Regions from separate parts of the Bacillus sp. HSf4 genome, predicted to be linked through region 2. Evidence: riboswitches for the same ligand, from Rfam matches in the RefSeq annotation. Region 2 holds a riboswitch; the other holds the start of a gene.
The links. Region 2 has a riboswitch for cobalamin ahead of metE (5-methyltetrahydropteroyltriglutamate--homocysteine S-methyltransferase). Riboswitches for the same ligand answer to the same signal wherever they lie in the genome.
Positions count from the first base shown of each region.

Region 1: another riboswitch for cobalamin. It lies ahead of P3X63_RS18485 (ABC transporter substrate-binding protein); the one in region 2 lies ahead of metE (5-methyltetrahydropteroyltriglutamate--homocysteine S-methyltransferase).

Region 1 covers NZ_CP120679.1:3,545,121-3,565,052, reverse strand. The annotation lists gene P3X63_RS18540 (HAMP domain-containing sensor histidine kinase) at 1-981, shown strand, start outside; gene uxaC (glucuronate isomerase) at 1,356-2,780, shown strand; gene P3X63_RS18530 (glycoside-pentoside-hexuronide (GPH):cation symporter) at 2,817-4,199, shown strand; gene P3X63_RS18525 (LacI family DNA-binding transcriptional regulator) at 4,278-5,276, shown strand; gene P3X63_RS18520 (tagaturonate reductase) at 5,335-6,798, shown strand; gene P3X63_RS18515 (UxaA family hydrolase) at 6,798-8,288, shown strand; gene P3X63_RS18510 (glycoside hydrolase family 28 protein) at 8,302-9,600, shown strand; gene P3X63_RS18505 (LysR family transcriptional regulator) at 9,635-10,531, opposite strand; gene P3X63_RS18500 (MOSC domain-containing protein) at 10,682-11,365, shown strand; gene P3X63_RS18495 (SDR family NAD(P)-dependent oxidoreductase) at 11,412-12,203, opposite strand; gene P3X63_RS18490 (GntR family transcriptional regulator) at 12,300-12,980, opposite strand; cobalamin riboswitch at 13,115-13,285, shown strand; gene P3X63_RS18485 (ABC transporter substrate-binding protein) at 13,400-14,353, shown strand; gene P3X63_RS18480 (FecCD family ABC transporter permease) at 14,316-15,380, shown strand; gene P3X63_RS18475 (ABC transporter ATP-binding protein) at 15,373-16,656, shown strand; gene dapA (4-hydroxy-tetrahydrodipicolinate synthase) at 16,846-17,748, shown strand; gene P3X63_RS18465 (iron-containing alcohol dehydrogenase) at 17,753-18,922, shown strand; gene P3X63_RS18460 (sodium:solute symporter family protein) at 18,992-19,932, shown strand, end outside.
Region 2 covers NZ_CP120679.1:1,497,668-1,507,830, reverse strand. The annotation lists gene P3X63_RS07695 (transcriptional regulator SplA domain-containing protein) at 99-254, opposite strand; gene P3X63_RS07690 (S8 family peptidase) at 536-1,480, shown strand; cobalamin riboswitch at 1,604-1,793, shown strand; gene metE (5-methyltetrahydropteroyltriglutamate--homocysteine S-methyltransferase) at 1,944-4,232, shown strand; gene P3X63_RS07680 (DUF5082 domain-containing protein) at 4,442-4,756, shown strand; gene P3X63_RS07675 (hypothetical protein) at 4,753-5,502, shown strand; gene P3X63_RS07670 (histidine phosphatase family protein) at 5,530-6,159, opposite strand; gene guaD (guanine deaminase) at 6,308-6,778, shown strand; gene P3X63_RS07660 (hypothetical protein) at 6,825-7,475, opposite strand; gene ohrB (organic hydroperoxide resistance protein OhrB) at 7,562-7,975, opposite strand; gene P3X63_RS07650 (MarR family winged helix-turn-helix transcriptional regulator) at 8,125-8,568, shown strand; gene P3X63_RS07645 (organic hydroperoxide resistance protein) at 8,598-9,023, opposite strand; gene P3X63_RS07640 (glutamate-5-semialdehyde dehydrogenase) at 9,134-10,163, opposite strand, start outside.

The DNA of each region.
Region 1 (19,932 bases), 2.1 Mb from region 2:
GGTCTTGCCTTAAAAATCATTCTCTTTGTGATCGCCATACTGCTCGTTTTGATGAGCGTGATGACACTATGGTATTCCTTCAGGTTCGGCATGCCGATCATCCATACGATCAAATGGATCGCCAATCTTTCGAAAGGGCGTTTTGAAGAGCCGAAAAACCGCAAGGGCCGTCCGAGAAGCAGAAATAAAAAAGGGAAAAGGAAGCAGCCGTACCGGCTGTTTAACGAAGTTTTTGAATCGATGGAGCAGCTGATGGAAACACTGCAAAAAGACGAGCAGAACCGCAAAAAAATCCAGACGACGAGAGAAGAGTGGATTGCCGGGCTCTCCCATGATTTAAAAACGCCGCTCAGCACGATTTACGGCTACAGTATGATGCTTGAGTCTCCGAATTACGACTGGTCAAAAGAAGAAATTTGCGAAATCGGCCAAGCGATGAAAGAAAAATCAGACTATATGTCCCAGCTGATCGAAGATTTGAATTTGACATACAGATTAAAAAACGGGGCGCTGCCAATTAAGCGCCAGCCGGTCAGACTTGTGCCGTTTTTAAAAAGTTTTGTCGAAGCGTTCAAGCGGCATCCGTTTTCAGAAGGCTACCATGTATCGTTTGAGTATCAGCAAGAGGAGACCACTTTTGCAATTGATCGGAGCTGGTTTAAAAGGATTTTGGAAAACCTTCTCGCCAATGCGGTGAAACATAATACAAAAGGCACCGAAATTAAAGTGAAGCTTGAAGAATCAAAGCAATACATCATCGTCAAGATTCAAGACAATGGCAAAGGGATGGACTCCGAAACCGTCTCAAACTTATTTAACCGCTATTACAGGGGCACGCATACAAAAGATGCGACTGAAGGCAGCGGCCTCGGCCTCGCCATTTCGCTTGAGCTTGTCCACCTCCATGACGGATGCATCCAAGTCGACAGCCGCACCGGACGGGGGACGGTGATTACGATGGAATTTAAGAAAAAGCCATAAAGAAGCCGCCTGCGGCTTCTTTCAGCGTGTCGACAAACCCTGGCGTTCGTTGTCAGGCCTGCTAAGTCGGTGCTCACGAATAGAAAAAGGAACGGCGGCTAAATTGCGCAGGCGTCCTGCCTGAACGCCGCCGTCATCACATCCTGCGAAAGTCCGCTCCGATGCTCGGCCTTTCTAGACTGTAAGGGTTGAGGGTCACGCTGAAAGGATGACAAAATCCCAAAATGAAAAGCCGTTTTGGGATTTTCTTATGAGAAAATAATGGAAAAATCGATCGGGGTGATATAAAATAAGAGTAAATGTTAACGTTCACATTTTTTCTGAACCATCAAAATGTGAACGTTAACATTATAACAAAAGGAAGGTGAAAAACAGTGAAAGTGTTTCTGAACGACGATTTTCTTCTATCAACCGACACCGCGAAGACGTTGTACCACCAGTATGCCAAGGATATTCCGATCATCGACTACCACTGCCATTTAAGTCCAAAAGAGATTTACGAAAACAAGACCTTCAACAATATCACCGAAGTATGGCTGTACGGTGACCATTACAAGTGGAGAGCGATGCGGGCCAACGGAATAGCCGAGGCATATATCACGGGAGATGCGCCTGATGAAGAAAAATTCAAGGCCTGGGCCAGGACCGTGCCGATGACGATCGGCAATCCGTTATATCATTGGACACATTTAGAGCTTAGAAGATTTTTCGGCATCTATGATCTGCTTGATGAAAAAAGCGCTCCGGAGATTTGGAAGCGTGTCAATGAACAGCTGAACGGAGACGGCTTTGGTGCGAGGGACTTGATTGAGAAATCAAATGTTGAAGCGGTCGTGACGACGGATGATCCGACAGACAGTCTTGAATATCATCTCAAGCTGAAAGAAGATGACTTCAATGTAAGCGTTTTACCTGGTTTCAGGCCTGACAAGGCCCTGGAAATCAATCAGGAAGGGTTTTCCGGCTGGGTGAAAAAGCTTGAGGCAGCAAGTTCGATGGCAATTGACGATTATGACGAATTTTTGAAAGCGCTTAAAAACAGAGTTGATTTTTTCCATGAGGCAGGCGGCCGAATTTCCGACCATGCGATCAATGAAATGATGTATGTGGAAACAGATGAAAAAGAAGTGCGGCCGATTTTCGCCAAGGCGATGAACGGCGAACGGGTGACGGAGGAAGAAGAATGCAGATTTAAATCGTATACACTCCATGTTCTGGGAACCTATTACGCAGAAAAAGGCTGGGCGATGCAGCTCCATATTAATGCGCTCCGAAACAACAGCAGCAAAATGTATGAAAAGCTCGGCCCTGATACAGGCTATGACGCCATCAATGATCAGGATATTTCAAAACCTTTATGCCGTTTTCTCGATTCCCTTGATCAAAAAGATGCCCTGCCAAAAACGATTCTGTACTCTTTGAACCCCCGTGATTATGTCGTGATATCCAGTTTGTGCGGAAGCTTTCAGGACGGGCGAATCCCGGGGAAAATGCAGCATGGGACCGCGTGGTGGTTCAACGATACGAAGGACGGCATGCTCCAACAAATGACATCACTCGCAAACATCGGATTGCTGAGCCGTTTTATCGGAATGCTCACCGATTCGCGCAGCTTTCTTTCTTATACAAGACACGAATATTTCAGGCGCCTGCTCTGCGATATCATCGGTGACTGGGCGGAAAAAGGCGAAGCCCCGGACGACATTGACCTGCTCGGGCGGATTGTCAAAGGAATCTGCTATCACAATGCAAAGGAATATTTTCAATTTGAGGTGAAAGACCGCTTGAATGTGAAATAAGACAAAATGAACTAGAGGAGCTGCATTCCCATGGAAATACAGACGAACAAACAAACTGAAACAGTCGTCGCCACCCAGGAGAAATTAAGTTTAAAAGAAAAAGTTTCTTATGGCTTCGGAGATTTTGGGAACGGATTCATGTTTGACCTCGGACAGCTGTATTTGCTGAAATTTTTTACGGATGTAGCCGGGATTCCCGCTGCTGCGGCAGGAGGCATTTTTCTTGTGAGCAAGCTTTTCGCCGCTGTCGTAGATCCGATTGTGGGGACATCGATCGATTACCGGAAGAACATCGGGCCAAAGGGGAAATTCAGGCCGTATTTGTTATATGGAAGCATTGTGCTCGCGATTTTGACTGTTTTGACATTTATTTCGCCAAACCTTTCGCCGACAGGCAAATTGATTTACGCTTACGCATCATACATGCTTTGGGGGCTGGGGTATTCATTTGTCAACATCCCTTACGGATCGCTCGGCGCCGCCATCACGCAAAATTCGGTGGAACGGACATCGCTCGCTTCCTTCCGTCAGGCCGGAAGCCTCGGCGCCCTTTTTGTGACGAGCATTGTCGTCATTCCGATGATCGTCAGATTTGACAACCCTGCCGTCGGATATCCGGTCGTCATGGGATTGATGTCGCTTTTGGGCGTGCTGTTTTTCTACATTTGCTACCGGAACTGCCGGGAGAGAATTATCGTCAAGGATCAGACATATAACAATGAAAAAGTGACGCTCAAGGCCATTTCAAAAACGTTTTTTACAAACAAACCGCTCCTTACATTGATTTTCATGACGATTTTTACGATTTCCGCGTACAATCTCAAATCTGCGATGCTCGTCTACTTCGCCGAATACAACCTCGGCAATGCCGAGCTGATGGCGTCGATGAACTTCATTATTATCGGTTCATCCTTTATCGGCGTCATGATGCTGCCGAAGCTTGTCAAAAAGTTCGGCAAAAAGAAGACCGCGATCCTCGGTCTTGCGATCTCTGTCACGGCTGACATTATCAACTTCGCGATGCCGAGCAATGTGATTTTATTTACGCTTCTTGCAAGCATCGCCTTTATCGGAATCAGCATTCCGAACGGCATCACCTGGGCCTTTGTATCAGACGCGATCGATTACGGACAATGGCGGACCGGGGAGCGGAAAGAAGGAACCGTCTATTCATTGTTCAATTTCTCCAGAAAGCTGGCCCAGTCGCTTTCAGGGTTTCTTTCGGGGATCGGGCTCAGCATCGTCGGCTATGTCCCGAATGCTGCCCAAAAAACGGGGACGCTTCTCGGCATTAAAGCGATTCTCCTTTTATATCCGGCGGTCGCCCTGTCTCTCGCCATGCTTGTGCTCGGCTATTTATACCGCCTGACAGACCAGAGGCACGCCGAAATGGTGCTTGAGATTGAGTCCAGGCAATAGCGGAAATTCTTTCTAAAAGGCGCTCTTCTTGTGATACACTGTTGGTATCAACAGCAGGAAAAAGGCGGGTTAAAAACAATGTCAGTAACGATTAAAGATATCGCCAGGCTGGCGAATGTATCACACACCACAGTATCCAGAGCGCTCAATAACAGTCCGCTGATTAAAGAAAAAACGAAACAGAAAATACTCGATATCGCAGCCGAAATGAATTATAAACCGAATTTCAATGCGAAAAGCCTTGTCACGCAAAAGTCGTTTACGATCGGCCTGTTTTTGACAAGCCTGACTGACGGGACGTCTTCGAGCTTTTTTGCCGACATTCTCCGCGGCGTCAACAAAGTGATCGATGAAAACTACAACATGTTTGTCAGGGGGATCGACGATTACCATGACTTTTCTTCCATTCACCGCAACCGCTATGACGGCGTTATTTTAATCAGCCAAAGCGAACGGGATCAGGCTTTTCTCGATCATGTGCTGAAACAGGAGATTCCGGTTGTCGTGCTGAACAGAAAAATTGAGGAGCAGTCCGTCATGAATATCGTCGCGAATGAAAACGAAGGAGCGAATCTTGCGGCATCGCATTTCATCGAAAACGGCCATACACGGATTGCGATGGTTCAGGGAAAAGAAGGTTTTAAATCTTCCCAGGAAAGAAAAGCTGGTTTTCTCCGCGCACTTCACACACATGATCTTCCGGCGAAGAGCGAATATATGCTTCGCGGCGACTATACGATGAAAAGCGGCTATAGCGCAATGGAAGCGCTTCTTAAGCTGGAACAGCCTCCGACGGCCCTGTTTTGCGCGAATGATGATATGGCGATCGGTGCAATGAATGCCCTTTATGCCAACGGTAAACGCTGCCCGGAGGACATGTCGATTATCGGCTTTGATGATATAGGTTTTTCGGCTTATACGACACCGTCTTTGACAACGGTTAAAAAACCGACGGAAAAAATCAGCATGATCGGAGCAGAGAGCCTGCTTTCCCTGATTGAAAATTCGCGTACAGAAACAAGGCAGACGCTGCTCAGCACAGAGCTGATCATTCGGAATTCAGTGATGAGATTATAGCATCTTCATTGATCGCGATAAAATGTTAACGTGTGCAAAAGAGAGGGAGGGGATTATGATGGAAAGGCTGTCCCGGCATATCAAGTCTAAACCGGCTTATCCCGAACGGATTTTGCAAATCGGGGAAGGGAATTTTATGAGGGGATTTGTGGATTGGCAGATTCATAGATTGAATGAAGAAACCGATTTTAACGGCAGCGCCGTCGTCGTTCCTCCGCGGCGCGGTTCAGTGCAGGCTATCAATGAACAGGATGGTCTTTATACACTTTATTTGGAAGGCTTCCAAGAAGGACGGGAAATCCGCGAATCTGTCGTGATTACGTCGATCAGCAGGGGAGTGAATAGCTATGAGCATTATGATGAGTTTATGGCTATTGCCGATCTGCCGGACTTGCGGTTCGTCTTTTCAAACACGACTGAAGCGGGCATTGTTTTCCTGGAAGAGGACCGGCTGCACGACCGCCCGCAGCGGAGCTTTCCGGGAAAGCTGACCGCGCTTTTATACAGAAGATACCGCACATTTCAAGGAAGCGGGGATAAGGGGCTGGTGGTCCTCCCGTGCGAGCTGCTTGAGGATAACGGCCGGAAACTGAAAGAGATTGTTTTACGGTATGCCGATTTGTGGGAGCTTGAAAAAGGGTTCGCAGATTGGCTTGATCACGCGAATGTGTTTTGCAATACGCTTGTAGACAGGATTGTGCCGGGCTATCCGCAAGAACAGGCGCGCGAGCTTGAAACAGCCGCCGGTTACCGCGACTCACTGATTGTCAAAGCCGAGCCGTACCATTTATTTGTGATTGACGGACCGGATTGGCTCCAGGATGAGCTGCCGTTTCAACAGGCCGGTTTGAACGTCGAATTTGTCGATGATGTGGCACCGTACAGGTTAAGGAAGGTCAGAATGTTAAACGGGGCGCACACGGCGATGACGCCCGTCGCTTATTTGGCTGGTTTTGAGACGGTGCGTGAAGCGGCTGAAGATGAGACAATCGGCCCGTTTATTCAAGAGCTGATCGAACATGAAGTGATGCCGACGATTGACCTGCCGAATCAGCAGCTGCACACGTATATGGGAGAGGTGCTGGACCGCTTTAGAAATCCGTTTATTCGTCATCGACTAATCGATATCTCTCTGAATTCGTTTGCGAAATTCAAAGTCAGAAATGTACCTGTTTTAGAAGAGTACTGGAAACAAACCGGCAAGCTCCCCGGAAGAACCGTTTTTGCTTTAAGCGCTTTAATTTATTTTTACCAAGGCAGGCGGGCCGGCGAAAACATTCCGCTGGCTGACGACCCGGAGACACTTGGCTTGCTGAAGCGGCTTTGGACAGAAAATAAAGATCCCGCAAACATAGCCGGCGGTGTTCTTGCGTCTGAAAGGTTATGGGGGCAAAACCTGAACGGCATTCCAGGCTTGGCGGATCAAGTCGCTGCCCATTTAAGGGACATTGAGTCGACAGGAATGAAAAAAGCGCTGGAAAAAATGATGAGTAGCCAGATGGCTGGGCTGGGGGATATATAATGAAAGACTGTTTGATCATCAATCCATTAGACAATGTCGGCATCGCCTTACGAGATTTACAGGCAGGCGAAGAGATCACAGCGGGAGAACAGACGGTTCTCATCAAGGGAACGATACTCAAAGGCCATAAATTTGCCTTAAAGGACATCGCGGAACATGAAGACATCATCAAATACGGTTTTCCGATCGGGCATGCGCGAGAAGCCGTTCAAAAGGGGGAATGGCTGCATACCCACAATACAAAAACAAATTTGGGCGGTGTTGAAGAATACAGCTACAACCCGAATTTTACAGAAAGCCCGTATCAAAAAGGGGCGCTCACTTTTAAAGGCTTTAGGCGAAAAGACGGGAAAACGGGAATTCGAAACGAGCTTTGGATCGTCCCGACGGTCGGCTGTGTAAATGGTGTCGCGGAACTGATCATCAAACAATTTAAGGCGGAGATCGGCGATATCGCTCCATTTGAAAGTGTTCATGTCTTGAAGCATCAATACGGATGCTCACAGCTCGGCGATGATCATATCAATACGAGAACGATATTGACGAATGCCGTCAACCATCCGAATGCAGGCGGCGTGCTTGTCCTGGGACTCGGCTGTGAAAACAACAGCATCGGCGAGTTCCGGGAAGCGCTAGGGGAGTATGACGAAGACCGCGTGAAGTTTCTTCTGTCCCAAGAGGTGACCGATGAAGTCTCAGAGGGTGTCGAACTGTTAAAAGAGATTTATGAACAGGCAAAATACGATAAACGCGAAGATGTTCCCCTTTCCGAATTAAAGATCGGATTGAAATGCGGGGGATCTGACGGATTTTCCGGCATCACCGCCAATCCGCTTCTCGGCAGACTGTCCGACTTTCTGATTGCACAAGGAGGCACTGCGGTTCTGACGGAAGTGCCTGAAATGTTCGGAGCGGAGACGATCTTAATGGAGCGGGCGGAAAACGAAGAAGTTTTTCATAAAATCGTCCGTTTGATCAATGAGTTTAAACAGTATTTTATGGATCACCGGCAGCCGATTTATGAAAATCCGTCGCCAGGAAATAAAGCAGGGGGCATTACAACGCTGGAGGATAAGTCTCTCGGCTGCACGCAAAAGGCCGGCACTGCAAAGGTGACGGATGTGCTCCGATATGGAGAGACGTTGAAAAAAGCAGGACTGAACCTGCTGAGTGCGCCCGGCAATGATCTTGTCGCTTCAAGTGCGCTCGCTGCCGCAGGATGCCAGATCGTCCTGTTTACGACTGGGCGGGGCACGCCTTTTGGCACCTTTGTTCCGACAATGAAAATTTCGACCAATACGAGCGTTTACGAGGCGAAGCGCCATTGGATCGACTTTAACGCGGGCCGGATGCTGGAGGATCTTTCTGAAGAGGAGATCTTGAAGGAATTGATCGACTTTTTGCTTGAAGTTGCCAGCGGCCGACAGCTGAACAATGAGAAAAACGATTTCAGAGAACTGGCCATTTTTAAAACGGGCGTCACATTGTAAAGGGGGAAGAAACATGTGGCTGAAGGAAAAAAAAGACGAGATTTTAAGAGAGATGACCGTTCCCGTTTTTCCTGAGCGCCGTTTTGATATTACCGGGTTCGGAGCTGATGGCGCAGGCCGTGCGGATTCCACGGCGGCGATTCAGCAGGCGATTGATGAAGTGCATCAGGCAGGGGGCGGAACGGCGGTTGTCCCGAAGGGCGTGTTTCGTTCCGGCGCGCTCAGGCTGAAAAGCAATGTCGAACTGCATATCGCCCAAGGGGCTGTGATCCAGTTCAGCCGGAATCCGGACGATTACCTTCCGGTTGTGTTAACGCGATTTGAAGGGGTCGAGCTCTACAATTTTTCACCATTCGTCTATGCTTATGAAGCTGAAAATATAGCGATTACAGGAGAAGGAACGCTGGACGGCCAAGCTGATGACGAGCATTGGTGGCCGTGGAAGCGGGGCACAAACGGCCAGCCATCACAGGAAAAAGACCGCGACGCACTGTTTGAAATGGCGGAGCGCAATGTGCCTGTTGAAGAACGGCGCTTTGGAAAAGGCCATTATCTGCGGCCGAATTTTATCCAGCCGTACCGCTGCAAAAATGTTTTGATACAAGGGGTCACCGTCCTGAATTCTCCGATGTGGCAGATTCATCCCGTACTGTGTGAAAGTGTGACGGTGGACGGTGTCAAGGTGATTGGACATGGTCCGAACACCGACGGCGTCGATCCGGAATCATGCAAAAACATGGTCATTCAAAACTGCCAATTTGACAACGGTGACGACTGTATAGCCGTCAAATCGGGGAGAAATGCCGACGGCCGGAGGATCAATGTACCTTCGGAAAACATTGTCATCGAAAACAATGAAATGAAAGACGGACACGGCGGGGTCACGATCGGAAGCGAAATTTCCGGAGGGGTGAAAAACGTATTTGCAGAAGGCAATTCCATGGACAGCGCGAATCTTGACAGAGCCCTCCGCATTAAAACGAATTCCGTCCGGGGCGGTGTGCTGGAGAACATATATTTTTACCGGAATACCGTCAAAAGCCTGAAGCAAGAAGTCATCGCGATTGATATGGAGTATGAAGAAGGGGATGCCGGAGAGTTCAAACCAGTCGTCCGCCAGATTGAAGTGGATCAGCTGAAAAGCTGTGGCGGACAATACGGAATTCGCGTTTTGGCATACGAGCATTCACCTGTTACCGGACTAAAGGTTACCAATTCGGAAATCAACAGCGTTCAAATCCCGATGGAGCTGAAGCATGTGAAAGACCCGGTATTTGCAAACCTTTATATTAACGGAAAGCTTTATGACTAGCGGGAAAATCCTCTGCGCAAACGGCAGAGGATTTTTATGTGAAGTTTTCATCTTGAACCGTGGAGATAAACCGCTCCATAAAGACCCGGCTTGCTGCACACAAATATTTGTTTTTTCGGTAAACGATGCCGATCTCTGTTGTGATAACCGGGCTTTGAATAGGAACAGTCTGTATCGATTCATCGTCGATATACTCAAGATAGCCTTTAGGCAGGATGGTAGCGCCGACTCCTTTATTGACCATGTTCGTGATCGATTCCAATGTCGTCATTTCCATGACCGGCTCAAGAATAAATCCGAGCCTGCGGCACTGTTCGTTGATCAGCTGCCGCAGAAAATACGTATCAGGCAGTAAAATGGTCGGAATCTCTTTTATCATTTCAAGAGTGGCAAACGGTTCTTTGGCAATGGGGTGATGAAGCGGCGCGGCCAGGGCAAGCGGTTGTTTACATAATGGAACCGCTTCTAAATCATCATGCTCCATGGGCAGACAGACAATGCCCAGATCGAGTTCGTTCTGCAGCAGTCCTTCATAAATATCTCCGGTTCGCAGGCCTAAAACAGACAGTTTAATATTTGGATAGCTGCGGTGAAATTCAATGATGGTACGCGGAAGCAAGTAATTTACAACTGTCAGAAGGGCCCCGATCTTTAAGGAGCCCCTTTGTAAACCTTGAAGCTCGCTGATAGCAGCGCGCGCCTCTGACAGTTCATGAAAGATATGATAACTGTGATGAAGCAATGTTTTTCCCGCTTCCGTCATCAAGGTTCGTTTGCCGATGCGGTCAAACAAAGGCGTCCCGATTTCATCCTCAAGCAAGCGAATTTGCTGGCTGAGCGATGGCTGGGCAATCCCCAGTTTCTCGGCGGCGCGGGTAAAATGAAGTTCCTTGCAGAGGGTGATGAAATACTCCAATTGCTTTAACTCCAATGGTCGTTCCTCCTGTCGCTCATTGATTAAATCATAGGCTGTAACTATTATTTTAATCATAATGATTGAATTGTTTAATAGGTAAGCGCGCCATTATACTAAATTCAATAAGTTTTTCTCTTATCAACCATTAATATGAGGTGATGTAAAATGGAACATGCCGACATTCTGTCGATCAATATCGGGAAACCGAAACAGGTACAATTTAAAAACAAAACGGTCTCGACCGGGATATACAAGACGACTGTGCAAGAACCCCTGTTTCTGTCATGGACCAATTTGGAAGGAGACGGACAGGCGGATCTCGTTCATCACGGAGGCAGGGAGAAGGCCGTATGTGTCTATCCTTATGAGCATTATTCGTTTTGGGAAAATGCGTTGCAAAGAAAGCTGGAATACGGCGCGCTTGGAGAAAACCTGACGATCAAGGGGCTGCTGGAAACGGATGTTTCGATCGGGGATGTCTTTCAGCTTGGTGAAGCTATTGTTCAGGTCAGCCAGCCGAGGCAGCCCTGCTACAAATTATCTGTCAGGTACGGTGTTCCCGACATGGTTTTGAAGGTTCAGGAAACAGGTTATACGGGTTTTTATTTTCGCGTGCTGCAAGAAGGGCGTGTAGACAAAAACAGCGGCTTGAGACGAATCTCCCGCCACCCGAAAGCATTGACGGTTTCTTTTGCAAATCGCATCAAACATCATGAAAAGGACCATGTCGAGGGCATCAAAAAGCTTCTGGAGGTGGAGGAACTGTCAGCAAGCTGGCGCGCGTCATTTTTGAAACGTCTTGATGGCGAAGAGGCGGATCAGCATGAGAGGTTAACCGGCCATTTATAAACGCCGAAATGAAGAAAGATCCTCCGCTTCAAAGCGGAGGATCCTTTTAGATGGAGCGGATGATCCCGCCTTCCACCCTTTGAGCCGAACCGTTGATAGCTGCGGCTTTTTCCGAAGCGAGATAGACGATCGTGCTGGCGACTTCCTCAGGCTTCGCATAGCGCTGAATTAATGAAGTGGGCTCATTTACTTTGAAGTAATCTTTGACAAACGTATCCAAGTCGGTATTTTCCGCTTCGGCGGCCCCTTTCATATAGTTGGCGACGCCTTCGGTCCAGGTCGGTCCGGGCAGAACCGAATTTACCGTTACATTCGTTCCCTTCGTCATTTCCGCAAGCCCCCTTGATAAGCTGATCAAAGAGGTCTTGGTCATCGAATAAGGAATCATTTGCGGAAGCGGCTTAATACCTGCTTCACTTGCCAGATTGAGAATTCTCCCCGCGTTCCGTTTCAGCATTTTCGGAAGGAAAGCGCGGCACAGGCGGACGGCGCTTAATACGTTCACTTCAAAATACTCAAGCCATTCTTCATCAGTGACATCCGCAAAGTCTTTCACTTCAAAAAATCCCATGTTATTGACAAGGATATCAAGTTCGCCGATCTGCTCCGTTTTTTCAATCAAAGTCCGGCTTTGCTTTGGATCGGACAGATCTGCGGCGATACCGTGAACGGTTCCGTACTTGGACAGCTCATCAACGACTGACTGAACCTTATCTTCTGTCCGGCCGTTGATGATGACCCGGGCGCCTTCAGTCAAAAAGGCTTCGGCCGCAGCTTTTCCAATCCCTGCCGTAGAACCTGTTACCAAGACGAGTTTGTTTTTTAGTTGTAAATCCATACATATCAATCCTTGTTTTTGAAAGTTGAGATGAAAAACATCTATTTAAAGTATAGCGCAGTCGGGCTTTAGCGTCGAAAGCCCTGCTTGACACCTCTATTTTTCCCTTTCTTTCAGCAATTGATGAATATCTTTCATCGGCCGCAGCCAATTTTGTTTCATCATCTCAGCCGCTTTCTCCGGATTGTTTTTTTCAAGTGCGTCAATCATTTGCCAATGCTCTCTGGCTGATTGCAGTTTCGGGGAGGCGGATTGATTGAGAAAGACGTACTTCATTCGTCTGATATGGAGCTGCAGCACATCGGAAAATTGCCGGACATACGGGTTGTTGGCTACGTCTGTTATGAGATTGTGAAAATGTTCGTCAAGCTCAGCCGCCTCATGAATATTCTCGTGCTTGACCGCGAGTTCATAGTCAGCCGTCAATGCTTTCAGCTCGGCGATCTCTTCAGATGTCAAAAGCGGAGCGGCCATTTCGGCCGCCAGAGCCTGAAGCTGGGCGAGCGGAGGATACACTGTCAATACATCGTCGGGATGAATGGATGTAATTTTCGTTTCCTTTCCGGGCCTCATTTCGACAAACCCTTGAGACTCAAGAAGCTGGAGCGCCTCCCTGACAGGGGTGCGGCTGACGCCGAGCGCCTCGGCAAGGTCGATGTCTGTGACTTTTTCCCCGGGTTCAAGCGTCCCGTCGACGATCCAGCGCTGCAACTGATTGAACGCTTTTTCTTTTGCTGAAAGTCTGATTTGCGGAGTGAAATTTTTCGGTATCGGCATGGAATCACCCTTTCTCTATATGCAATATATCGTAATTGCTGTTCACAAAACAATGGTTTCGTTCCGAAAAGATCCTTTTTCAAATCTCGTATACAAGCCTGATCTGATTATAGTATAATAATTCAGAAATTAGGATACGACTGAGTCAGAAAGGTGCTGCCCGGCATTGCTTGGCAGCTTAAAAGGGGAAGCCGGTGAAAGTCCGGCGCGGTCCCGCCGCTGTGATTGGGAGCGAAACGGATGATGAAGAAGTCCGAAAAGCGATGAACAAGAGCCAGAATGCCTGCCTGGATGATGACGCGCGTAATCTGCGAGGACAGATGCGGTGTGAACGGTGTGCTTATTTTTGGCATTCATTGTTTGCTGCATCTTTACTGAGTAGAGATGTTTTTTTATTTTATCCCGAGGAGGAAAGCAAGATGAAGAAGTTTGCATATTTATTGCTTTCACTGCTCCTGGCCGCCGGCGTTCTCGCCGGATGCGGCGGATCGGCGGAAGCGCCGGCGGAGCAGCATAAGCAGGAAAAGACGGCTGAAGCATTTCCGGTTTCAGTGAAGGATGCGACAGGCAAAGAAATCAAAATTGAAAAAGAACCGAAAAAAATCGTTTCTCTGATGCCGAGCAATACAGAAATTACATATGCGCTGGGCCTGGGCAAAAAGGTGGTCGGGGTCACAGATCTTGATACATATCCAAAAGAAGTGAAAGAAGTCGAAAAAATCGGCGGGATGGAATTCAACACGGAGAAGATCATTTCGTTAAATCCCGACTTGGTGCTGGCCCATGCTTCAACGATGCAGAGCGCAGAAGAAGGGTTGAAACAGCTGCGTGACGCCGGTATTACAGTCGTCACGGTGAATGATGCACAGTCATTTGAGGAAACATATCAGTCGATCGAGATGATCGGCGAGGCAGCAGGTGCGAAGCAGAAGGCTCAAGATCTTGTGAAGAACATGAAATCAGACCTTGCCGCCATTAAAGAAAAAGCTGAAAGCATTTCAGAGAGTGAGCAGAAAAAGGTGTTCGTCGAAGTCTCTCCCGCTCCTGATATTTATACGACCGGAAAAGGCACTTTCATGAATGAAATGCTGGAAGCGATCCATGCGAAAAATGCCGCTTCTGAGCAGGAGGGCTGGGCTAAGATGACAGAGGAATCGATCATCAAGCTGAATCCTGATGTGATCGTCACGACAAGCGGTGCTGCGGCCGTCAGCGAGATCAAAAAGCGAAGCGGCTGGAGCGGTGTTAAAGCGGTCAAAAACAATCAAGTATATGACGTGGATCCCGACCTTGTGACCCGTCCGGGGCCGCGGTTGATCAAAGGGGTCGAAGAGCTTGCGGAAACCATCTATCCTGACGTTTTTAAGAAGTAACCGCATTGCGGCCTATCTCATCAGCCTGATCTTTTTGTCGGTCTCTATTCTTATGGGAATCTCCATCGGATCTTTGGAGATTCCCATTCCGTCTATTATCAAGGTATTTTTGCATGAATGGATCGGTGTACAGGGAATAGCTCCTGATCCGACAGAGGCGAACATCATCATGAACATCAGGCTTCCGCGGGTGGTATTGGCATCGCTCGTCGGAGCGGCCCTGGCTGCGGCTGGCGCCGGTTTTCAAGGGCTTTTGAAAAACCCGCTCGCAGACCCTTATACGCTCGGCATTTCATCCGGCGCATCCGTCGGAGCGGTCGTTACGCTGTTTTTCGGGATTCAGCTGCCGGTTATCGGGAGGTTTACCCTTCCGTTTCTGAGCGTTGCCGCGGCGGTTGCCGTGATTTTTTTCGTTTTGTTCTTTGCCCGGCTCGTTCACCCGTCGCTTACGGTAACGGCATTAATATTAACCGGGATTATCTTCAGTTCGTTTTTCGGTGCGCTCATCTCTTTAATGATCGCACTGACGGGCGATGATTTAAAACCGATCGTCCACTGGCTGCTCGGCAGCGTATCGATGCGGGGATGGAGCTATATTGCTCTGTTTTTGCCATTTTTTATAGGCGGTATATGCGGTTTGCTGCTGAACGCAAGAGAATTGAATGTGATGACGTACGGCGAGGAAAAAGCAAGGCTGCTCGGAGTGAATGTGAAGCGGAGTAAATATGTCGTTCTGTTGGCGGGGTCTATTTTAACAGGCAGTGCTGTCGCGGTGTCTGGAACTATTGGCTTTGTAGGCCTCGTCATTCCGCATTTTATCCGGCTTCTGTCTATTACGGATCACCGCCATCTTCTGCCGCTCTCAATGCTGAACGGCGCTTCATTCCTTGTGCTGTCAGATCTTTTGTCGAGAACCATCATTGAGCCGTCCGAGCTGCCGATCGGTATTATTACCGCACTGGTGGGAGCACCTGTTTTCGGCTTTATATTGATTAGGCGTTATCAGGGAGGGCGAGTTCATGATTGATGTCATCCGTGTGTCCGGCGGCTATGGAAAAACGGATGTCTTACAGGACATCAGCTTTGCGGTAAAGCAGGGTGAATTTTTAGGAATTCTCGGTCCGAACGGCAGCGGAAAGTCAACCTTGCTGAAAATATTGTCGGGGACAATCGCCCCTCGAAGCGGTGAGGTGCTGCTTGACTGCCGCTCAGTTGGGTCGTATCAAACGAAGGAGCTCGCTCGCAAAATGGCAGTGCTTCCTCAAAAAACGGAGCAGGCCTTTTCCTTTACGGTCGAGGAAACGGTTCAGTTTGGCCGCTATGCGTATCAATCAGGCTTTTTTCGGCAGCTGACAGCTGAAGACCGTGATGTCGTGAAAAGGGTGATGAAACAGACGGACACGCTTCGCTTTGCCCAAAAATCCATACACGAGCTGAGCGGCGGAGAGCAGCAGCGGGTGTATTTAGCCCAAGCGCTTGCCCAGGAACCAGAATACTTGCTGCTTGATGAACCGACAAGTTTTCTTGATTTGTCATTTCAAAAAAGTCTTCTTGATTTAATGAAACAAGAAACAGTTGTATCCAAACTCGCAGTGATCGGGGTGTTTCATGATGTGAATATTGCGAGTTTATACTGTGATCGTCTGCTGTTGTTGAAAGATGGAAAAGCAGAAGTTATTGACCGCCCGGAAGCTGCCCTTTCTGCCGGGCGTATCGAACGAGTGTATGATACAGATATCACAGCGCTCGACCATCCTGAGCGTGCGAATCCGCAGTTTACAATCAAAGCGAAAACGATCCCGCAGAAAACCAAGCCCCTCTTTCTAAAAGAGCAAATTGAACAATATTTGCCGCACGGCATCGCATTTTTGGCAGACCGCCCGCTGCGTCTTCTGTCTTCAGAAGGGGGCTTTGCTTGGAGACGAAAACTTGTTTTCGCAAGCGGAAACAACTCTGGATGGCCGCATGACCTGTCAGCCTTTGAACAGGAAACGCTGTTTATGCAACATGATGCTGAATTGGCTGACTGTCATATTGTGTCGGAAAGCGGTGATCTTTGCATCGTCGGCATGAAAGGTGTGGATGGGTATTTGGCCATATGGGTGTTAATTGATGGCTGTTTGCACGATGGTCAATTTGTGCAGGCGATAAGTGTTGCAGCAAATGCCGCAGCTCAGCACCGTGTTTCGTGCAGTGATGTGCTTGTAGCGGCCACTCAATCCGGTCGGTCAGCGGATCAAACCGCTTTTTTGACACAAATTCAAAATAAAACAGCGGTTTGTGTGAAAGCTTTAAAAGATTAATTTGACCTGTCTTTGGACAGGTTTTTTTTTATTGTTTTAAAACGCATCAACTGAAGGTGAGGATTCATTCTTTTGTCCCAAATTCGAAAAATGTGTTGTTTAATGAATCAATCAACCTTTATAATAAAGTTCGAGAAAGCGCTTTATTGTTAATATGTTTAAAAATGCAACAGAAGGGAGCGAAGTCACTTGAAAGTAGAGGGAATTATCCCTGCTATATTGACACCGCTTACAAAAGAGCAGGCTTTTCATCCTGGAATCGCCGAAAAGCTGGTGAATCATTTAATTGATTCAGGCGTCCACGGTATTTTTGCCTTAGGGACAAATGGGGAATTTCATTTATTCTCACAAGAGGAAAAGCTTCAAATTGCTAAAACGATTGTGAAAGCGGTTAATAAACGTGTGCCTGTTTTCATCGGGACAGGAGAAAACAGTACTGAGGCGACTATTTCCTTATCCAATCAAATGGCGGATATCGGAGCGGACGCTCTTTCGATCATTACGCCATTCTTTGTCGCACCTTCGCAGGAGGAATTGTATCAGCATTTCCGCACGATTTCTGAAAATGTCGCGCTTCCTGTCCTGCTCTACAACATTCCGTCGAGAACAGGAGTGTCATTGGAGCCCGAAACGGTTGAGAGGCTGGCGGCATTGCCGAACATCATCGGCATTAAGGACAGCAGCGGCAGCTTCGCCAATATTAAGGCGTATCTTGAACGTACAAAAGACCAGTCCTTTTCCGTCCTTGCAGGAACCGATTCATTGATTTTAGACACATTGAAGGCGGGAGGAACAGGAGCTGTGGCTGCCACAGCCAATGTGCTTCCGGAAACTGTTGTTTCAATCTATAAATCTTTTAAACAAGGAAACATTGAAGAGAGTGAGCATTATCAACAGCAGCTGCAGCCGCTTCGCGATACGTTTTCACTCGGTTCACTGCCGGCGCCGTTAAAAAAAGCAGCGGAGCTTGCCGGCATTGATGTTGGACCGCCTAAAAGTCCAATTGCAGAGTTGTCAGGAGAGCCGCTGCTAAAAGTGAAAAAGATGCTGGAAGGCTACGGAATTAACGCAAAACTGGCAAAGGAGCAGTGAGGATATGAAGACGCTTTATCATTTTCAAACAGCCGCCCGAATTGAGGCTGGTCCACATTCACTCAATTTGCTTGGTGACCACTTAGATCAGATTGGATTGAATGAGATTTGCTCGGTGTTTATTTTAACTCAGCCGTCGATCGTTTCTCTCGGCTATGCAGACCAAATCAAAGAGGTGCTGGCTGAGAAAGGCATCTCAAGTGAAGTCAACACGGATATACAGCCGGAGCCGACGGAACAAAACATCGAAGAGGTTTTTCAGCTTTTTTCTGAAGGAGGCCATGACGCGATTCTAGGAATTGGCGGAGGCAGTGTGCTCGATGCGGCTAAAATCCTCTCTGTTCTGAAAACAAATGAAAAACCAATTTCAGCTTTGATTGGCACGAATCTCGTTGAAAAGCCCGGCGTTCCGCTTGTGCTGATTCCGACAACATCCGGAACAGGGTCAGAGGTGACGCCGAATGCGATTGTGACGTTCCCGGAGAAAGAATTAAAGATTGGCATGGTCAGTCCCTATCTGCTGCCGTCGCTTGTGATTTTAGATCCGGTTTTGACGACCGGTCTTCCAAAGGCGATCACAGCTGCAACCGGAATGGATGCATTTACACACGCACTTGAATCCTATATTTCCAACAAAGCAAATCCATTCAGTGACATGCTTGCACTTGAATCTATGAGACTGATTTCCTCAAGTATTCAGGAGGCTTATCACCATGGAGACAACCTGGAGGCGAGAGAAAAAATGCTCGTTGGCGCCATGTATGGCGGAATGGCCTTGACAAGCGCAGGAACAGCAGCGGTTCATGCGATGGCTTATCCGCTCGGAGGAAAATACAAAATATCTCACGGTGTGGCCAATTCAATGCTGCTTCCGCATGTAACGGCCTTCAACGCGGATCATGTAACTGACTGCCTTGCGGATGTGGCCGTCGTGATTGGAATCGAGCCAAAAGGTTCGAAGGTCAGCCTAGCAGAGCAGGTTATACGAAAAATTGAAGAGTGGATCGCAGATTTAAATATTCCGCAAAATTTAAAGACATTCGGGGTATCAAAAGAGGATGTACCATCGCTTGCTGAGGCGGCAGCCGACGTTAAAAGGCTCATGGATAACAATCCAAAGCCGATGTCCATTGCGGAGATTGAAGCTGTCTATTTGAAATTGCTGGATATGTAGGCTGCCCGGATCTGTACATGTTTTTCACCATGAGCCTGTAAGAGGCTCACAAACAAAGGGGGAGTTTGGGTGGATGTTTTAAGCGGTTCGATCATAATGTTTATTTTGGCAGTGATCGTGGTTTACATTCTCTTTACGACATGGCTGACGATGCGGTTTCGCAGTAAATCCAGTTCGGAATTCAACAATGCTGCCAAAACGCTGCCGGCGATTGTTGTCGGGATTTTGCTGATGAGTGAATTCATCGGCACCAAATCGACAATCGGGACCGCTGAATCAGCTTATACACATGGTTTGGCAGCTTCATGGTCGATTGTAACGGTCTCGATTGCGTTTTTTATTTTTTCCTTCTTCTTAGCAGGGAAATTTTATAAAACCGGCCAATATACGATCTCCGGGATTATTAGTGAAAAGTTTGGCCGTTCGACCAAGCTTGTCGTTTCTATCATTATGATTGTGGCCCTTTTACTTGTGAATCTTGGAAACTATTTAAGCGGATCGGCGGCCATTTCGTCTATTTTAGGTCTTCCGCTCATGACGTGTGCAATTATTACAGCGATTGTCAGCACCTTTTATTTTACGTTTGGCGGAATGAAGGGCGTTGCCTGGGTGACGATTCTGCATTCTCTTGTTAAATATGCGGGAGTTCTGATCACATTAGGAGTTGCACTCTATTTGACAAAAGGCTGGGAGCCGATGACGCAGCAGTTGCCGGAGCATTTCTTCACTTGGGACGGCAGCATCGGATGGGGGACAATCGGCGCCTGGTTTATCGGCAACATGGGGGCGATTTTTGCGACTCAGTTTATTATACAGGCTATTACCTCATCGAAAAGTGAGAAAGAGGCAAAGAGATCAACGCTGTATGCAGCGCTGCTTTGTCTGCCGCTGGCGATTGCCATTGGAGTCATCGGCGTTGCTGCACGGTATTTGTACCCGGATATTGATCCAATTTACGCATTTCCGGTGTTTATGCAGCACATGAATCCTGTGCTGAGCGCGATTGTAGC
Region 2 (10,163 bases):
GTCAATAAGAAAAACAATTTTTCCTACCTTCTTATATGCGTGGATTCCCTTTTTCGTCACAAACAAACCGGTTTTCGTCAAGTGCGGCGTTTCTCCCGCTATTTTTCACTGTCATTTGGTATGTCTTCCTCTGACAAGAAATGATAGTTCTCATGCAACAAAAGCGCATATTCCCCGTCATACTTCGGATGGGGGACATATTCCGCCTGCTCGATTGACAATTCTCCTCTTTGATGGGCTTCTTTCTCTTTCACATCTGTCACCTCCTTTTTCATAGGATGCCTTTTTCCGGAAATAATATGAGGCTTCATTTATCTAGTCAGTTCCTCTCTTTTTTCTCATTAAATTGGTTCTTTTCACTCATAACTCTGTCAGCTTATTCTATTATTCGACTTTTATCACCTATTCTCAATATTTTTAGATTTTTCTTAAAATTCATACAAATGAACCTTTTTTTAACAGAACAATTGTTTTACAATATTACCACACACCTTGTAACCCATCTAAAGCAGCACAAAACAGGGAGGGCTTTGAAATGCAAATGCGATTAATTCCTTATGTCACTGATGCAAAGCTGATGGACGCGAATGAACGGCCGGAAGGAATCGATGCGATTAAGGCGCCGGAGCTGTGGTCACAAGGTTTTAAAGGAAAAGATGTCACTGTCGCAGTGCTTGATACAGGCTGTGACACGTCCCATCCTGATTTAGCGGATCGAATTATCGGAGGCAAAAACTTTACTGATGATGACAACGGAAAAGAAGATCTGTTTCTTGATTATAACGGACATGGTACACATGTTGCGGGTACAATTGCGGCAAACGGCGGGATTTCGGGTGTCGCCCCTGAGGCCAACCTTTTAATTATCAAGGTTCTTGGCGGTGAAGACGGCAGCGGTGCTTATGAATGGATTATTAACGGCATCAACTACGCCGTGGAGCAAAAAGCCGACATCATTTCCATGTCGCTCGGCGGACCGGCCGATGTTCCCGAATTGAAAGAAGCCGTGGAGAATGCGGTGAAAAGCGGTGTTCTAGTCGTCTGTGCAGCCGGAAATGAAGGAGATGGAAATGATCGCACAGAGGAATACTCTTACCCGGCGGCATACAATGAAGTCATCGCTGTCGGCTCCGTTTCATTGACGCGTGAATCATCCGAGTTTTCAAACGCCAATAAAGAAATTGATCTCGTCGCACCCGGGGAGAAAATCCTCTCCACATTGCCGAACCAAAAGTACGGGAAGCTGACGGGCACTTCGATGGCAACCCCTCACGTCAGCGGGGCGCTTGCTCTTATTAAATCACTGGAAGAGGACGCATTTAAGCGGAAATTGACAGAGCCTGAAGTATATGCTCAACTGATCCGCCGGACCCTGCCGCTCGATTACTCAAAAGCCCTGATCGGCAACGGCTTTTTATATTTATCGGCACCCGAGGTTTTAGCCGAAAAAGCTGGCGAAGCAAAGCTTCTTTCCCTTTAAACCTGAGGCCGTCGACATTGTCGGCGGCTTTTTTGTTGTGCGGCTTCATCAAATCTTTTTAATAGTAAGAATTCAAAAATTATTTTGACTAAAAGAACATGACGGTATATAATCTACTAAACAATTTCATCGCCGGGAGCATGGTAATCTAATTCAAGGTTAGATTTTAAAAGGGAAGATTGGTGAAAAGCCAACGCGGTCCCGCCACTGTAAATGAGGAGGTTGTTTCGTAAAACCCACTGTTTCTATACGGGAAGGGTGAAATAACTGTTGATTCATGAGCCAGGAGACCTGCCTGTTCTAACGCACCACATACCTACGGTCGATAGGAGGTGTTCGAGTTGACGTAACAATTGGCTACGTTTATTTCTCGTTCGCAAAAATGCTGTTTTAGGCATTCACCTTCAATTGTCCGGAGAGTGAGTGTCTTTTTTTATTGAACATAATAAGGAGGAAACGTTAAATGACAAATGTAAAGACAAGCAGCTTAGGATTTCCAAGAATCGGCTTGAACAGGGAATGGAAAAAATCGCTTGAGGCTTATTGGAAAGGAAAAACGGATCGCGAGACCTTTCTCAAGGAAATGGACGAACAATTTTTAGGGGCGCTCAAAACCCAGCTTGACCAGCAAATCGATATCATACCGGTTTCCGACTTTACGTTCTATGATCATGTTCTTGACACAGCGGTGATGTTCAACTGGATCCCTGAAAGGTTCAAGAATGTAAACGATCCGCTGGATACTTACTTCGCAATGGCGCGGGGTACGAAAGATGCCGTCTCATGCGAAATGACAAAGTGGTTCAACACCAACTATCACTATATCGTGCCTGAATACGAGAAAAACGCGCAATACCGCTTGACGAAAAATAAGCCGCTTGACGATTACAAGAGAGCAAAAGCGGCATTTGGTGTAGAAACCAAGCCCGTTATTGTCGGCCTCTATACTTTCGTGTCGCTGGCAAAAGGCTATGACAAGCAGGAGATAAAAGATATTTACGATCAAATGATCCCGCTTTACATCCAGCTTCTGAAAGAGCTTGAGCAGGAAGGCGTCAAATGGGTGCAAATCGATGAGCCTGCCCTCGTGACGGCATCACCGGCCGAAGCGGCTGCCGCAAAAGAAATCTATGAGAAAATAAAAGAAAACGTGTCAGGATTGAATGTGCTGCTGCAGACATACTTTGATTCAGTTGACGCCTATGAAGAGCTTGTTTCATTCCCAGTTGACGGAATCGGCCTTGATTTCGTCCATGACAAAGGCAAGAACCTTGAGCATTTAAAAACGCACGGCTTCCCGAAAGACAAGGTGCTTGCCGCAGGAATTTTGGACGGCCGAAACATTTGGAAAGCCAATCTTGAAGAGCGGCTCGACTGGACGACAGAGCTTTTGAGCGGCCTTGGGGTACGCGAAGTTTGGCTTCAGCCTTCAAACAGCCTGCTTCATGTTCCTGTGGCCAAACACCCTGATGAACAGCTTGCCAATGATTTAATAAACGGGTTATCTTTCGCCAAGGAAAAGCTTGTCGAACTCACACTGCTAAAGGAAGGCTTAATTTCCGGGAAAGCGGCCGTACAGAGCCAAATCACTGAAGCGAACGAACACCTGCAAGCTCTGAAGCAATTCGGCGCTGCCACCAACACCGCATTCGCCGAAGAAAGAGACCGGCTGACAGAGGATGACTTTAAGCGTCCGACGGCTTTTGAAGAAAGGCTTCGGATACAAAATGAATCCCTTGGCCTTCCCCTTCTTCCGACGACAACGATCGGAAGCTTCCCGCAAACCGCTGAAGTGCGCAGCGCCCGGCAAAAATGGCGCAAGCAGGAATGGTCAAATGAACAATACGAATCATTTATCGAAGAGGAAACGAAGAAATGGATTGACATCCAGGAAGAGATCGGACTTGATGTCCTTGTCCACGGTGAATTCGAACGGACGGACATGGTGGAATATTTCGGTGAAAAGCTCGGCGGATTTGCATTCACGAAATACGCCTGGGTTCAGTCTTACGGCTCCCGCTGCGTCCGTCCGCCTGTGATTTATGGGGATGTCGAGTTTAAAGAGCCGATGACGGTAAAAGAAACGGTTTATGCGCAGTCTCTGACTTCTAAAAAAGTAAAGGGCATGCTGACAGGTCCTGTCACGATTTTAAACTGGTCTTTTGCCCGCTATGATCTGCCGAGAAAAGAAATCGCCTTCCAAATCGCGCACGCTCTACGCAAAGAGGTCGAAGCGCTTGAAAAAGCCGGAATCCAAATCATCCAGGTTGACGAACCTGCATTAAGGGAAGGCCTGCCGCTTAAAGAACGCGATTGGAATGAATATCTGACGTGGGCTGCCGAAGCTTTCAGACTGTCCACTTCATCTGTTCAAGACACAACACAGATCCATACACATATGTGCTACAGCAACTTTGAGGATATCGTCGATACGATCGAAGACCTGGATGCAGATGTGATTACGATTGAACACAGCAGAAGCCACGGCGGATTCCTTGAATATCTTGAAAAACACCCTTATTTAAAAGGACTCGGACTCGGCGTTTATGATATTCACAGCCCGCGCGTCCCTCCTACCGATGAAATGCTGACAATTATCGAAGATGCCTTGAAAGTTTGTCCAGCTGATCGTTTCTGGGTCAACCCTGACTGCGGATTAAAAACACGGCAGCCTGAAGAAACGATCGCTGCTTTGAAGAATATGGTGGAAGCCGCAAAACAGGCAAGGGATAAGCTGGCTCAGACTGTTTAAATTCACAATACGTTCAAAAAACAGAACCATCCGGTGATTCGGATGGTTCTTTCTCTTGTCCGCCGCCCGTCATAGTTCAAAAGAATCATTGCACAAGGTCTGTTCAGCAGGAAAATATTATGACTTTTGATTCATTCGTACGATTTTCTTCCGGATGCTTTTCTTTTAACATATGGATAGTAGATGATGGAAGGGAAGGAAAATATGTAGTGATCGACGATGGAAAAGCCCTGGAACGGGAATTATACAAAAAAACATGTTATGAAGACATTCATTCTCTTCAACATTATGTAAAAGAGTTGAATGCTGCCATAGGCGAGCTGAGGCATGAAAGCTCCGCTATTTTAAAAGCTCATCAAATGTACATAAACGGCTGGCGGGGCCAGGCGCGGAAAATGTATGACGCTCTTTTGGACGACCTTGACCGCGCGGAATTCCGTGTATACGACAAGCTGAGATTCGTCAAACAGCATGCGGCTGAGGAGATGGAACGGCTTCAGCTGGAAGCCGAGGAACTGATATGAGCATTCGGCTGAATGTCCATGATTTGCATGCCCTTTCCCGTCAATTTCGCCATTCACACCAGAAAATCAGTGATCTGATGCTTCTTTTGCATCGTCACCTTCATGTCCTGCTCTCAAGTGTGTCAGCAGCAAAGATTAGCGAAATCGATCAGGCCCAATCCGAAATGGAACATGAACTCAAAGGATTTTTACATACGCTTGATGACCTGGAGCATTTGCTCCGGCACACCGAAATCCGTATGAAAAAAACGGATCAAATGCTTGCCGCCCGGCTTTTTCAGAGCGGCGGCCATCTCGCCGGCTATCCGCACATCATGTCTTTTTTGGCCGCCTCCAAACATTCGGCTGACAACTTCAAGATGACAGCTTCGCTAACGTGTGAACCTCTGATTTTACTGAAACAATTGAAAGAAAACGGCCTGTCGGGCCTGTTTACGGGAAAACGGACTGCATCATATGTTCAATTTGATGACCGGGGAAAACGGCAGCTGTGGTCGGTTCGGCGCCTGTTAAGCCGCAAAATCGCAAGGAATCTTTGCCTTTTGGCCTATCAGCAGGCAGCAAAAGGCCCGCTTTCATATACGGGTTCTGCATTTTCCAGAAAAGCGGCCGAGGCGGACGCATCCGACCTCAACACCGTTTGTCTTCACGGAAGCCAAAAAATTTCCGCCTCTGCCCTAGCCGGGTTCAGCGAACAAGCAAAACAGGAACGGAATGAAGACGAGCTTGCTTCTATAAAAGCCTGATCTTTGAGATCAGGCTTTTATATGTATCTACCAATACACATTCTCTTTGATTCTATGCTCCCCGTCGCCTTCTTTGATGATGACCGCGCTTCCTTGTTCGGGAATGGCGATAACCGCAAGCGCCGTATCATGGACATAGCTTGAGTTCCATAATTCATGAAGGGGGCGCTCTTTCAAAATATTCAAAAGCATTAAGATGAACACAGAATGGCTGACCAATAAAACGTTTCCTTCCCGGTGTTTTGCGCGAATCTGCTCAAACGCCCGCTTTACCCGTGTTTCAAAGACTTGAAAACTCTCCCCGCCGCTTGGAATATACCGTTCAGATGCTTGAAAGTAGGATTCCAGCATGCCGGGATCTTGCTGTTTGATTTCGTCATACGTTTTTCCTTCCCAAGAACCCAGGCTGATTTCTCTAAAGATGTCGTCCTCAATAAACGGGATGGTGCGGTCCCCGAGTATCGCCCTTGCCGAATCGACTGCGCGCCCGCTGGTGCTCACATATGCCGCTTGAAATGGAATACTTTTCAGCTTCTCTCCGAGCGCTTTCGCATTGGCTAAACCCAAGGGTGTCAAATTAGAATTCGCCCAACCCTGCATTCTCTTTTCGATATTCCACTCCGTCTGCCCGTGTCTTGCCATATATAAAGTTAGCAAACAATCCTCTCCCATTTTTTTGATTCTCGCGTCCATTGTATGCCAACAACACGTCCAAAGCAAATATACAGAATATTCAAAACAACGTTTATTTTGCCGGGAGCATCAGCTATAATAGAAAGGCAAGACAACCAAGGAGGATACAGACATGAATCACGAAGCATTCTTACAGCGCGCAATCGATCTTGCAGTCGAAAGCGTAGAATCCGGAACAGGGGGGCCTTTCGGCGCTGTGATTGTCAAGGATGGCAACATCATCGCCGAAGGAAAAAACAATGTAACAACGAGCAATGATCCAACCGCACACGCGGAAGTAACGGCCATACGCCTGGCCTGTGAAGCAATTGGCGATTACCAGCTACACGACTGCGTTCTTTATACAAGCTGTGAACCGTGTCCAATGTGTTTAGGGGCGATATACTGGGCGAGGCCGAAAGAAGTGTATTTTGCCGCCAGGCATTCAGATGCCGCACAAGCCGGCTTTGACGATACGTTTATTTATGATGAAATCATGAAAAACCGGGCCGACCGGAAAATTCCTTTTTATCAAATGGAGCTTCACGCTAAACTTGAGCCTTTTCAGACGTGGGAAAACACGGATGATAAAATAGAATATTAATGTAAGGAGCTTTCCATTTTGGAAAGCTCCTTACCATTTAATCCGCTCATTCCTTATACCAGTCAAGCGCTTGATCTTCCGGTTCAAAATCAAGGCTTTCCGCTTTTCCATCCTTTTGTATCTCAAGCCTTACGGTTTTGCCTTGCAGTTTTTCGGGAGCCTCAGCTACATCTCTTTCAAAGTCGGACACTTTCTGATATGTTTTCTCCCCCGCTTCAGTCTTGATTGTGATATCGTGATCAGACTCGCTGACAAGCGTTGCAATGATGTGCTGTCCGCCGTCAGCCTCGCGTTCATAGACGCCGTTTTGATCCGCTTTTGCCTGAGGCATCAGCTCCGCCTCTTCGGCCTCCTGTGTCTTGCCGTCCACTTCGACCTTGACAAGCTTCCCGATTAAATCATCGTGTGCCTCTTCACTTTTAAACTGCCTGCTTTTTGGAATGATCAATTCCCGGTCTTTGATTTTCAAGGTTATCTGGTCATCTTCTGCTAGAATAAGCTTTCCTATCAAATCAAAATCGGCTTCTGACCGTCTGTTTTGGTCATGGGAATACTTTCTTAAGTCACCCTGTTTTCGGTTCGCTGTTTCAGCGGATTTATGGTTGCCGTCATCCTCTTGTGCTCCGCCTCCGCAGCCTGCGGCAAGCGCGATGACGATCAGCCCGCCGAGCACAATTGCTTTTTTGATATGCTTCATATGCTGCTCCTTTCAATCTTGTTTTACTTTCATCCTCTAAAAAAGAAAGCAAACACTCCTGTTTGCTTTCCAGCTAAACGCCCGATTTATTTTACTTCAAGGCTGACATCTATATTTCCTCTCATCGCTTTTGAATACGGGCAAAAATCGTGTGCGGCCTTGACGAGCTCCTCGGCTTTCTCCTTTTCAAGACCTTTGGCTGCGACGATCAGCTGGACGCCGAGCTTAAAGCCGCCGTCACTTTCATCTTTCATCAGGCTGACGCGGCCTTCCACTTCAGAGTCAAAGTCAATGCCCTGCTCTTTGGCGACATGTTCTAAAGCGCCGCCGAAGCATGCCGCATACCCCGCCGCAAACAGCTGTTCAGGATTTGTTCCCGATTCGCCTTCCTTTTTTTCATTCGGCATGACAATGTTGTAATCGAGAACACCATCATCTGATTGGACATGTCCAGATCGTCCGCCTTTTGCCGTTACTTTCGCTGTGAATAATGTCGTCATGATTCTTTCCTCCTTACGTTTTCCCTTACTCTTTATATTTCACAAAATCCGCTTTTTAAACATGCCGACAGCCTTTTTTAGTGAAATAATAGGAAAAGGACGAAAAATTTTATACAATGAAATGGAACAAAGAAAGAGTTGGTGAACCGATGACAAATGAATTCGAACATATGAAGCTTGAGAGGCAGCTCTGTTTCCTCCTGTATGCCGGCTCGCGCGAGATGACAAAACTGTACAAGCCGCTTTTGGACGAGCTGAAGATTACATATCCCCAATACCTTGCACTTCTTTTACTGTGGGAGCATGGTCAATTGAGCGTGAAAAAAATGGGTAAGCTCCTTTATCTCGATTCAGGCACGCTGACTCCGATGCTGAAACGAATGGAGCAGAGCGGCCTGCTGACAAGGGAGCGCTCCCATAAGGATGAACGCTCTGTGATCGTAAAGCTGACGGCAGACGGCAGAGCCCTCCGTGAGAAAGCAAGCTGCATTCCCGCTGACATGCTAAAACAGACCAAATTGACGGCTGAAGAGCTCAACGATTTAAAACATGCGCTTCAATCGCTCCTCGCCACATTGACGAAAGAAAATTAAGGCGCCTTCAAATATGAAGGCGCCCTTTTTTATGAAATGACCGCAAGACTCACTTCTATATTTCCGGAAATCGCTTTTGAGTACGGGCAGACTGTGTGTGCTTCGTGAACAAGTGTTTCCAATTCGGCTTTGTCAATATCCGCGCTCTTCACTTGCAGTGCGACGCCGAGCCGATATCCTCCGTCTGCTTCATCTTTCAGAAGGCTGACATTTGCCGTTACTTCTGTTTCGATGTGCAGGCGCTTCTTCTTAGCGGTTAATTGCAGCGCGCTGTCAAAGCATGCCGCATATCCGGCGGCAAACAGCTGTTCAGGATTGGTCGCTTTTTCTTGTTCTTTCGCTTTTATCGTGCCCGGCATGGCGAGCTCCAGCGCCAATGCGCCGTCAGAAGAGGTCACTTGTCCGCCTCTTCCTCCTTTGGCGGTTGCTTGAGCGGTAAACATCGGTTTCGTCATATTCATTCTCCTTTATTTTCGATTTTGCACAATTTAATTTTACAAAATACAATTGAATTGTGCAATAAAAAAACATCCCGCCCCTTTAGATGAGGCAGGATGTCCATATGTTAAATGCGGATCTGTCCATTTCCTTTCAGGATATATTTTGAGGATGTCAGCGCCTCAAGACCCATCGGGCCTCTTGCGTGGAGCTTTTGCGTGCTGATGCCGATTTCCGCGCCGTACCCGAATTCAAACCCGTCGGTAAACCTTGTCGACGCATTGTGGTAAACCGCCGCTGCGTCAACAGACGTTAAGAAAAAGCGGGCATTTTCCTCATTTTCGGTCAATATCGCTTCTGAATGCCGTGTTCCATAGCGGTGGATATGGCGGATCGCTTCATCGAGGCTGCGGACGGTTTTGATGCTTACGACAGGCGCCAAAAACTCCGTCTCCCAGTCAAGCTCGCCGGCGGGCACAGCCGAAGGAAGCAGCTCACATACCGTCTGGTCCCCTCTGATTTCAACACCTGCTTCCGCAAGCTTTTGCAGCAGGGCCTTCGATTTTTCCTCCGGCCAGTCTTCATGAATGAGCACTGTTTCAATCGCATTGCAGACGGACGGGCGCTGTGTCTTCGCGTTAATGACTACCCGCTCCGCCATATCAGCTTGCGCCGATTCATCGATAAAGATGTGGCAGTTGCCGGCCCCTGTTTCAAGTACAGGTACCGTCGATTCCCGGACAACCATATCGATGAGGTTTTTTCCGCCTCTTGGAATCAGCACACCGAGATATTCGTTTAATGTAAACAGCTGCTTTGCCGTTTCCTTGCGCGTATCTTCGATCAGCTGGACGGCTTCCTTTGGAAGCGCAGACGCTTCCAAAGCCTCCCGAATCACACGGACTAAAGCTTGATTGCTATTCAGCGCAGAGGAGCTTCCGCGGAGTACGCAAGCATTGCCCGTTTTCAGGCAAAGTGTTGCGGCATCAGCCGTGACATTGGGCCGCGCCTCATAAATCATCCCGACAACGCCGAGGGGCACGCGGATTTTCTCGATCAAGAGCCCGTTGTCTTTGCGGATTGTTTCAAGATTGTCCCCGATCGGATCATTCAGCGTCATGAGAAGGGTAATCGCGTCCGCGATGTCGCCGAGCCTT